Regions from separate parts of the Bacillus sp. JZ34 genome, predicted to be linked through region 2. Evidence: riboswitches for the same ligand, from Rfam matches in the RefSeq annotation. Region 2 holds a riboswitch; the other holds the start of a gene.

Region 1 (4,198 bases), 490 kb from region 2:
AGTGCATGGAGGTAAAATCACTGCAGAAAACCATAACAAACAAGGTGCCGTTTTTAAATTATATTTGCCATTACCTAATGGATCATGATTAATCATCATACTTTTTTTGATCGCTTGTTTTAGATGATATAGAAAAAGCAATAAAGAAATCGCTCATCATACAATAAAAGCACATAGCTTGAATATGAAAAAAGGACCCATACATCAAGTAGAAACCAAAACAGCCAACCAATAGCTGAAAAGTAACTTTTTATTTTTCGGCCTATCCTATTATTTATATCAAAAAGGAATAAAATTTGGCCTCTGGCTGATTCGGTATTACAAACATCGCAACCGTATTGGGCTATGTTTAATCAAATTTATTTCGCACAAAGTGTCATAGGCGGGGACCGCGGATATATTTTACGAAGAAAAAGGATGCAGCACCGTAAAATCGCTCTGTGTTATTATCAATCGTCTCCCGACTATCTGGAGCCATTCCACAACAAACAATGGATAAAAGCTTATCAGAGCGGAAAACAGCGATATGATTGAGCTCCCTAAGGAAAAATATTCATCTTCATTTTCGCGGATTTCCCGCCTTATTCGACTTTGCATTAGCCCTTACTAACTCTGATTACATACCATTCTCCTCCTGCTAGCAAATTGCAGGATGTTTAATTCGCAGCTATGCTTATTTTCGACAGTTCAAAAGCATCATGCAGCGCTTCAACAGCTTTCACCATATCGCCTTCGTTGACGACAGTCGAAACTTTGATTTCGGATGTGCTGACCATTTTGACCTGGATGTTTTTTTCCGCCAGCACAGCGAACATTTCCGCTGCTACTCCCGGGTTGGAGATCATGCCTGAACCGACGATCGAGACTTTGGCCAGCCTGTTTTCCGTTTCAATCTGTTCATAGTCGAGCGCGTCTTTGTATTCTTCGAGAACTTCGACCGTCCGTTTTAAGTCTTCCGTTTTCACGGAGAAAGAAATTGACGTTTGGCTTGTGCTTGTCACTGATTGAATGATGATGTCAACGTTGATGTTCTGTTTGGCGAGCGTTGTAAAAATCGTTGACAGCGTCGTCAAGCCGCTCGCCAGGCCGCATACGGTCACGCGTGTGATCTGATCTTCAAATGCAATGCCTCTTACAATTAAATTTTGTTCCATTGATGATTCCTCCTCGATTAATGTGCCGGCTTCTTTTTCGGTGCTTGAACGGACTTCCAAAGGCACCTGATAGTTTTTCGCAAATTCAACAGCTCTCGGATGCAGGACGCCTGCTCCAAGATTGGCAAGCTCAAGCATTTCATCGTAGGAGATTCCGGCCAGCTTCCGCGCTGTTTTCACATAGCGGGGATCGGTTGTGAAAACCCCCGGTACATCGGTGTAAATGTCGCATTTATCGGCTTTCAGGGCAGCTGCGAGGGCAACGGCTGTCGTATCTGATCCGCCTCTGCCGAGCGTTGTGATTTCACCTTCCGCTGTCGTCCCCTGGAATCCGGCGACAACGGCGATTTTCCCTTCATTCAGACGCTCTTTCAGCTTGCCTGTATCAATGTTCGTAATTCTTGCGTTGCCGTGAATATTTTCGGTTTCGATGCCGGCCTGCCAGCCTGTATAGGAAACCGCATCATACCCCTTGTTCTGCAAAGCCATTGTCAACAGCGAAATTGTCACCTGTTCTCCTGTTGTCAGCAGCATATCCATTTCCCTGCTGCCCGGCTGCTCGGTAATTTCCTTAGCAAGCGCGACGAGGGAGTCCGTCGATTTGCCCATCGCTGAAACGACGACGACAACATCATGACCGCGCTGTTTTTCCTCGATGACGCGGTTTGCGACATTCAATATTTTTTCCACTGATCCTACTGAAGTTCCGCCAAATTTTTGGACGATGAGACCCATCAAATACCACCCTTTTTGTTTTCGTTCGTGCTTGTTTATGTATGAAGAGGAAAACTTGACCGGCGGGCTGTACGGTTTTTTCGTACAAAAAAAGCAATGAGAGAATTCCCTCATTGCTTTAACCAACAAAAATGCCGATGATTTTAACAACGAGATAGCCCTCCAAGAAATGATTTCTTGACAGCCTTACATTTATTCAATGTAAAGCCAGCAGGAAAAACGAATGGATTTTTTCCCCGCTTCGGCGACGCTCCCCTTTCGGCTTTTTTCATCGGAATCCATCTTCCTCATCAAGCCTACTCTTGAAGTTCGCACCTCTATCTTCACCATATCACACGATCTTATTATGAAATTAGTACAAATTCTATCAGATTCTTTTTAAAAGTTCAACATTATTTTTTCAAAGCCTCTTCAATCAGCTGCGCCGTCTTCAGGGGGATGCCGAGCTTGCGGATATCTTCGGCGCTCGCTTCCTTCATTTTCTTAACGGAACCGAAATGTTTTAACAGCAGTTTTTTCCGCTGTTCGCCGACGCCCGGTATGCCGTCGAGCACCGATTGAAATGCGCTTTTTCCCCTGAGCTGCCTGTGGAAGCTGATCGCAAACCTGTGCACTTCATCCTGAATGCGCTGAAGCAGGTAAAATTCCTGGCTGTTCCGCTCAAGCTGGACGATCTCAAGGGGGTCGCCGATCAAAAGGTTGGAAGTTCTGTGTTTATCATCTTTCACCAGACCGGCAACAGGGACATCGAGCCCCAATTCATTTTCCAAAACGTCAAGGGCGGCAGACACCTGGCCTTTTCCGCCGTCGATCAATACTAAATCAGGCAGCGGCAGATTCTCTTTCAGCACCCTTGTATATCTTCTTCTGATGACTTCGCGCATTGACCCGTAGTCGTCAGGGCCTTCAACCGTCTTAATCTTATATTTGCGGTACTCTTTTTTATGCGGTTTTCCGTCGAGAAAGACGACCATCGCCGAAACGGGGTCCGTTCCTTGAATATTTGAATTATCAAACGCTTCAATTCGGTACGGCGTGTAGATGCCCAGTGCTTTGCCGAGCTTTTCAATCGCGCCGATCGTCCGCTCTTCGTCCCGTTCAATGAGCGAAAACTTCTCTTTCAAAGCGAGCTTTGCATTTTTATGGGCAAGGAGCAGCAGGTCTTTCTTCGCTCCCCTTTTCGGCTGGCGCACGTTCACGTCCAAAAGCTCCTCAATCATGTCCTTATCGACGCTGTCTGGAACCAAAATTTCCCTTGGGAGGAGATGGTTGTTTTTTGAGTAAAATTGCCCGATGAACGTCAAAAACTCCTCGTCTGCTTCCCTGTATAAAGGAAACATGCTGACATCTCTTTCAATCAATTTGCCCTGCCTGATAAAGAAGACCTGGACGCACATCCAGCCCTTGTCATACGAATAGGCAAATACATCGCGGTCAACCATGTCATTCAGCATCATTTTCTGTTTTTCCATCGTTGACTCGATATGGGCCATTTGATCGCGGAATTCTTTCGCCCGTTCGAACTGCAGGTTTTCCGAGGCTTCGAGCATTTTTGCTTCAAGTTCTTTCTTGACTTCATTGTATCCGCCCTTTAAAAAGCGGGTGATTTCTTCTGTGAGCTGTCGGTTTGTCTCCTCAGACACATCATATACGCATGGCGCCAGACATTGTCCGAGATGATAGTACAAACAGACGCGGTCCGGCAGTTTGGCGCACTTTCTGAGCGGATAGAGGCGGTCCAGCAGCTTTTTTGTTTCCCTCGCAGCCTGGACATTGGGATACGGCCCGAAATAGCGGCCTTTGTCTTTTTTGACCTTCCTCGTGACAATCAGCTTCGGATGCCGCTCGTTCGTGATTTTAATAAACGGGTAGCTTTTATCATCTTTCAGCATCACGTTATATTTCGGGTCGTACTTTTTGATTAAATTCATTTCAAGAATGAGCGCTTCGATGTTCGAGGAGGTGACAATGTATTCAAAATCTTCAATTTCACTGACAAGACGCTGTGTTTTGGCATCATGGGACCCGCTGAAATAGGAGCGGACCCTGTTTTTTAAGATTTTCGCTTTCCCGACGTAGATGACGGTATCCTGCCTGTCTTTCATCAAGTAGCAGCCAGGCTGATCCGGGAGAAGGGCCAGCTTTTCTTTGATTTTTTTGTTCATCAAAAATCCTTCCTTGTTTCGGCGTTTTTTCTTCATTTCAGTTTACCATGACCGACCGTACGTTCGCTACAATTGGAGAAGGAAGATGGCGCGTTGTAAGAAAAAAGCGATCCCTTTGGAATCGCCTTTTTCACAGGTTTCTAT
Region 2 (4,198 bases):
CTTCGTATATTGCCCGAGCCCTTTCGCCAGCTCCTCTCCCAAGCTTAGAACCGTAATGGAACGGGCGATGACAAAAACGACGGCCAAACCGAGAGCTGCCGCCGGAACCAACAACTGAATGCTGAGCCATTTCGTGCCAGCGACACCTCCGGCATACCAAAAACTGACGTCGCGCGCCACATCAAAATGGATCGCAATGCTCGTAGAAAGAGCGCTCAGAAATGTGCCGACAGCCGTACCGGCCAAAGCCAGCTTTACAGGCGTAAGACCGCCTTTTGAAAACATTCCGATCGCAAAAACGAGTCCCGCTCCAAGACCCGCGCCGGCAAACGACCAGATCATCAGCCCGACCGATGAGGTTCCCGGAAAAAAAGCAAACGCGACAGCAATTGCGAAAGCTGACCCGTGCGTGACGCTCATAATTTCCGGCGATGCGAGAGGGTTTCTCGTCATCCCCTGCATCACGGCTCCGGAAACCGCCAAGCAGGCGCCCACAAGAGCCGCACTTACCGTCCTTGGCAGTCTGAGTTCCTGAATAATTTGATGGGCCGTATTTTTCGCATCAAAATGAAAAATGGCGTCCCAAACCGTTCCAAGCTTTATATCAGCCGCACCGAGCGCAATCGATAATGCGGCGCCAAACAGCAGTAGCATGATTCCGCCGGCCAGGACAAAAACAGCTCCAAGCGGACGGCTGATCGGTTTCTGTTCTTCATCAGGGCCATCCGCGCTGTTGATACGATGTATGTTTTTGTAAGAGCTCACTCGATGCCATTCCTTTCGATCTTTTTAACCGATAACGATTATCATTTTCATTTTATAGTATAACAGGCCTAAGCGGAAATTTTAATCAAAAATTTCGGCGGGAATCAAAAAGCCAGCCGATCTTCTGCTAAAAGACCCGGCTGGCAAAGAACTTTATCACACTTGATTATTTTTGAACTTTTTGTAGACGAACGGGTAGATCGCAAGACCGACGAAAAACAGCCCGATTCCCAAGATAAAGGTGGTTAAGTCAGACGTACCTGAAACGATGACCCATAAAGAATACACCAGAGCAGCCAAAGCGATGATGCCGTCCCCTGTTCTTGAACCTTTCAGTTCGCCGTATGTCTCCCCTTTGAGGATGAGCTTCAAGCTGAAAACAGCCGCCACAAGATAAGGCACAAGGTAAGCGAGCGTCGCCGACGTTGTTAAAAACGTAAAGGCCTCGCTGATCGTTCCCGAAACCGTTGAGAAAATAAAGATCTGCGACATCACGTTTGTGACGATCAATGAATTAACCGGGCTTCCCTTTTTGTTCGTTTTCGCAAAGAAAGCAGGAAAATCACCGGCCTTTGCCGCCTGATACGGAACCTCTGCGCCGATTAAAATCCAGCCGAGCATCGATCCAAACAAAGAAACGATTGCCAAGACCGCCATAATTACGCTGCCAAAGCTGCCGATGATCACGTGCAGCACATCAACGAACGGTTTATCCGAGGCCTGGAGCTGATCGTGCGGGATGACGCCCATCGTTATTAAAGTGATGACCATATAAATGCCGAGCGCAATTAACAGTCCGGTAATCGTCGCGCGTTTGACATCGCGCTGGGATGATGCGCGCCCTGATAAGATTACCGCAGACTCGATGCCGACAAACGCCCACAGCGTTGAAATCGCCGCATTGTGAACCTGTCCGCCCAGCCCAATACTTTTGCCTTCTGATTCGATTGGAAAATAAAATGATTCGAATAAAGCCGTCTGAAAAACGAACAAACCTGCAACAATAAACAGGACAAACCCAAGCACTTTTGAAAAAGTTGCTAAAAAGTTCAGTTTGCCCGCTCCATTTATGCTGGAGACTAAGATGAAATGCGTCCCCCATAACAAGATTGTACATACGATAAATGTCAAGAGCTGGCCGAGTGTAACGGGGTGGCCGCCGAGTTCAATCAGCTCGCGTCCGTCAGTTAAGATCGGCAGGAAAGTCGTCAAATAGCCTGCAAGGCTTGTAATGATGGCCACGTTGCTGATCCAGCTTGCCACCCAATACCCCCATACCATTGTAAAACCTGCCGCATTCCCTTTTTTAGGGTCTGAGAATAAAGCTCTTGCATAGCTTTGCGGACCTGCTTTAAGATCCGGGCGGCGAATGGATAAATGACCGAATACAAGGGCGATCATCAGCACCCCCGCACCCGTCACCAGCCATGCCGCCGTTACGCCGAACGGGCTTGCCGTCTGGGCGAGTGTGCTGGGGAGCATAAAAATCCCTGAGCCGACCATATTGCCGACAACAAAAGCGGTAAGAAGCCAGAAGCCCCATTTTTTTGTCTGTTCCATAAGATATAACCTCCGAGCATTTTATAAAAAATATGCCGGACCAGACCGTGAGATCATTCAAAATAAAAAAAGCATGAACAAAAGTCCATGCTTTGGTTAAACATACACTCTTGATCTCCGGATAGCCCTCCGCGGGAAAACCCGCGGCAGTCCTGCACTTATTCAATGCAGACCCAGCATAAAGAATGAATGGCTTCCTTATGCTTCGGCGCTGATGCCTTTTGCATATGATCATCGGCCCCATCAGCCTCACACATGCGACTCATCATCCGCGCAACCTCTACCTCACTAAGAGTTAAGAGTGAGGATTTATCACATATTCTGAAAAGAGGTTACCAGAGAAATTTTAATCTGTCAAAGGGAAGTGATGGAAAAACGGACAGCCGCGCCAAAAGGCCGCCTGTTTCGGCAGCCTTCTGCAGAATGGAAGACGGCGCTTCCATCTGTCATTTATCGGTTGTTTTTCTTTTTGTTGACCGCCTCTTGCAAAGGGTCTCCTTTCAGCGCTTGTCCTGCATCTTCAAGCGCCCCCCGAACGGCGTTTTGGTCCTTTTCCTTATTTCCTCTATCTTTATTGAAGAAAATACCCAAATGAATCACCTCTTTAAAAATGTGGTACAATTTTAATTTGGCTTATCACTTTAAAATTATGCAGAACCTTGAATGTGTTTTTTAACTGAAAACACCATATTCTAGATGTAAACATGCTGATTGCCTCAGGAAAATGCGTTTTTTGCCTGACAAGTTGCCACCATCTGTCTTGAAGGCCGCCAGAACTCTTGATATAGTTTTCATTAGGAAATTGTTATAGGTCTTAAAGGAGAAGCGATATGACAGGAAAAACACACATCATGGGAGGGGTCGCTTCTTGCACGGCTGCTGCTTATTTTTACGGATATGATCCAGTGTTCATGACAGCTTCGGGCGTTATCGGAGCATTGATTCCGGATATTTGCCATACAAAGAGCAAGATCGGCAGAAGGCTACCGATTTTATCAGCAGTGGTCAGTTCTGTCTTCGGGCACAGGACGTTTACACACAGCCTGCTCTTTTTGCTCATCACGGCATTTGCGGCACATTTATATTTTACAGATCAGAGCATTTTTGTCGGATTGATGGCCGGAATGGCGAGCCATCTGCTCCTTGATGCCGGGACTGTAAATGGCATCAAACTTTTCTTTCCGTCCGCCATTAAGGTTCGGCTGCCCCTTTATATTAAAACCGGCGGGAAGGCGGAACAAGGCGTTCTGGCTGTGCTCACCGTTGTTTCGTGCTATTTTATTGCGAACTTGATCGCCTGACGAAAGGGACGGTTTGACCGATTGCTGTATTATGCTTTGTTCAGTCGTTTTATCTTGGTGTTCTTTACCTGCGGGGATTATATGTGAGGAGCTATTTATATGAAAGAACAATTTTTTAAAAAGCAGTGGTTTTTATGCCTATCCATATTTTTTATGTGGATGAAAACGTACTTCATCTACAAGCTGGGCTTTAATTTACAAATTGACAACGCACTTCAGGAATTGATCCTGTTTATCAACCCGCTTAGCTTTCTCATCCCTGTACTCGGCATCAGCCTCTTTTTTCGCGAAAAAACGCAGCGCCTCTATTTAATCGGGGCTAATGTCGTCCTGACGGGCATCTTGATTGCAAACAGTATTTTCTATGGTTTCTACATCGATTTCATCACTGTTCCCGTCCTGTTCCAGGCAAAAAACCTCGGGGGGCTTGGGAGCAGTTTTCAGGAGCTGTTCAATCCGGTTTTCATCGCGCTTTTTCTGGATTTGGCTCTTTTAGTCTGGCTGGCAAAAACGCGCACAAGAACCGGCAAAAAGCTTTCCGCTAAAGCCGTTAAGATCTACTACGCGGCAGC

What was found. Region 2 has a riboswitch for lysine ahead of M1D90_RS03960 (amino acid permease). Riboswitches for the same ligand answer to the same signal wherever they lie in the genome.
Region 1: it holds a riboswitch for lysine, as region 2 does, so the genes downstream of both, M1D90_RS06515 (aspartate kinase) here and M1D90_RS03960 (amino acid permease) in region 2, are expected to answer to the same signal.

Annotation. Positions count from the first base shown of each region.
Region 1 covers NZ_CP096403.1:1,292,770-1,296,967, reverse strand. The annotation lists gene M1D90_RS06520 (sensor histidine kinase) at 1-88, shown strand, start outside; gene M1D90_RS06515 (aspartate kinase) at 657-1,889, opposite strand; lysine riboswitch at 2,037-2,217, opposite strand; gene uvrC (excinuclease ABC subunit UvrC) at 2,282-4,054, opposite strand.
Region 2 covers NZ_CP096403.1:807,233-811,430, reverse strand. The annotation lists gene M1D90_RS03965 (FecCD family ABC transporter permease) at 1-765, opposite strand, end outside; gene M1D90_RS03960 (amino acid permease) at 922-2,325, opposite strand; lysine riboswitch at 2,440-2,616, opposite strand; gene sspJ (small acid-soluble spore protein SspJ) at 2,776-2,916, opposite strand; gene M1D90_RS03950 (metal-dependent hydrolase) at 3,156-3,626, shown strand; gene M1D90_RS03945 (LTA synthase family protein) at 3,726-4,198, shown strand, end outside.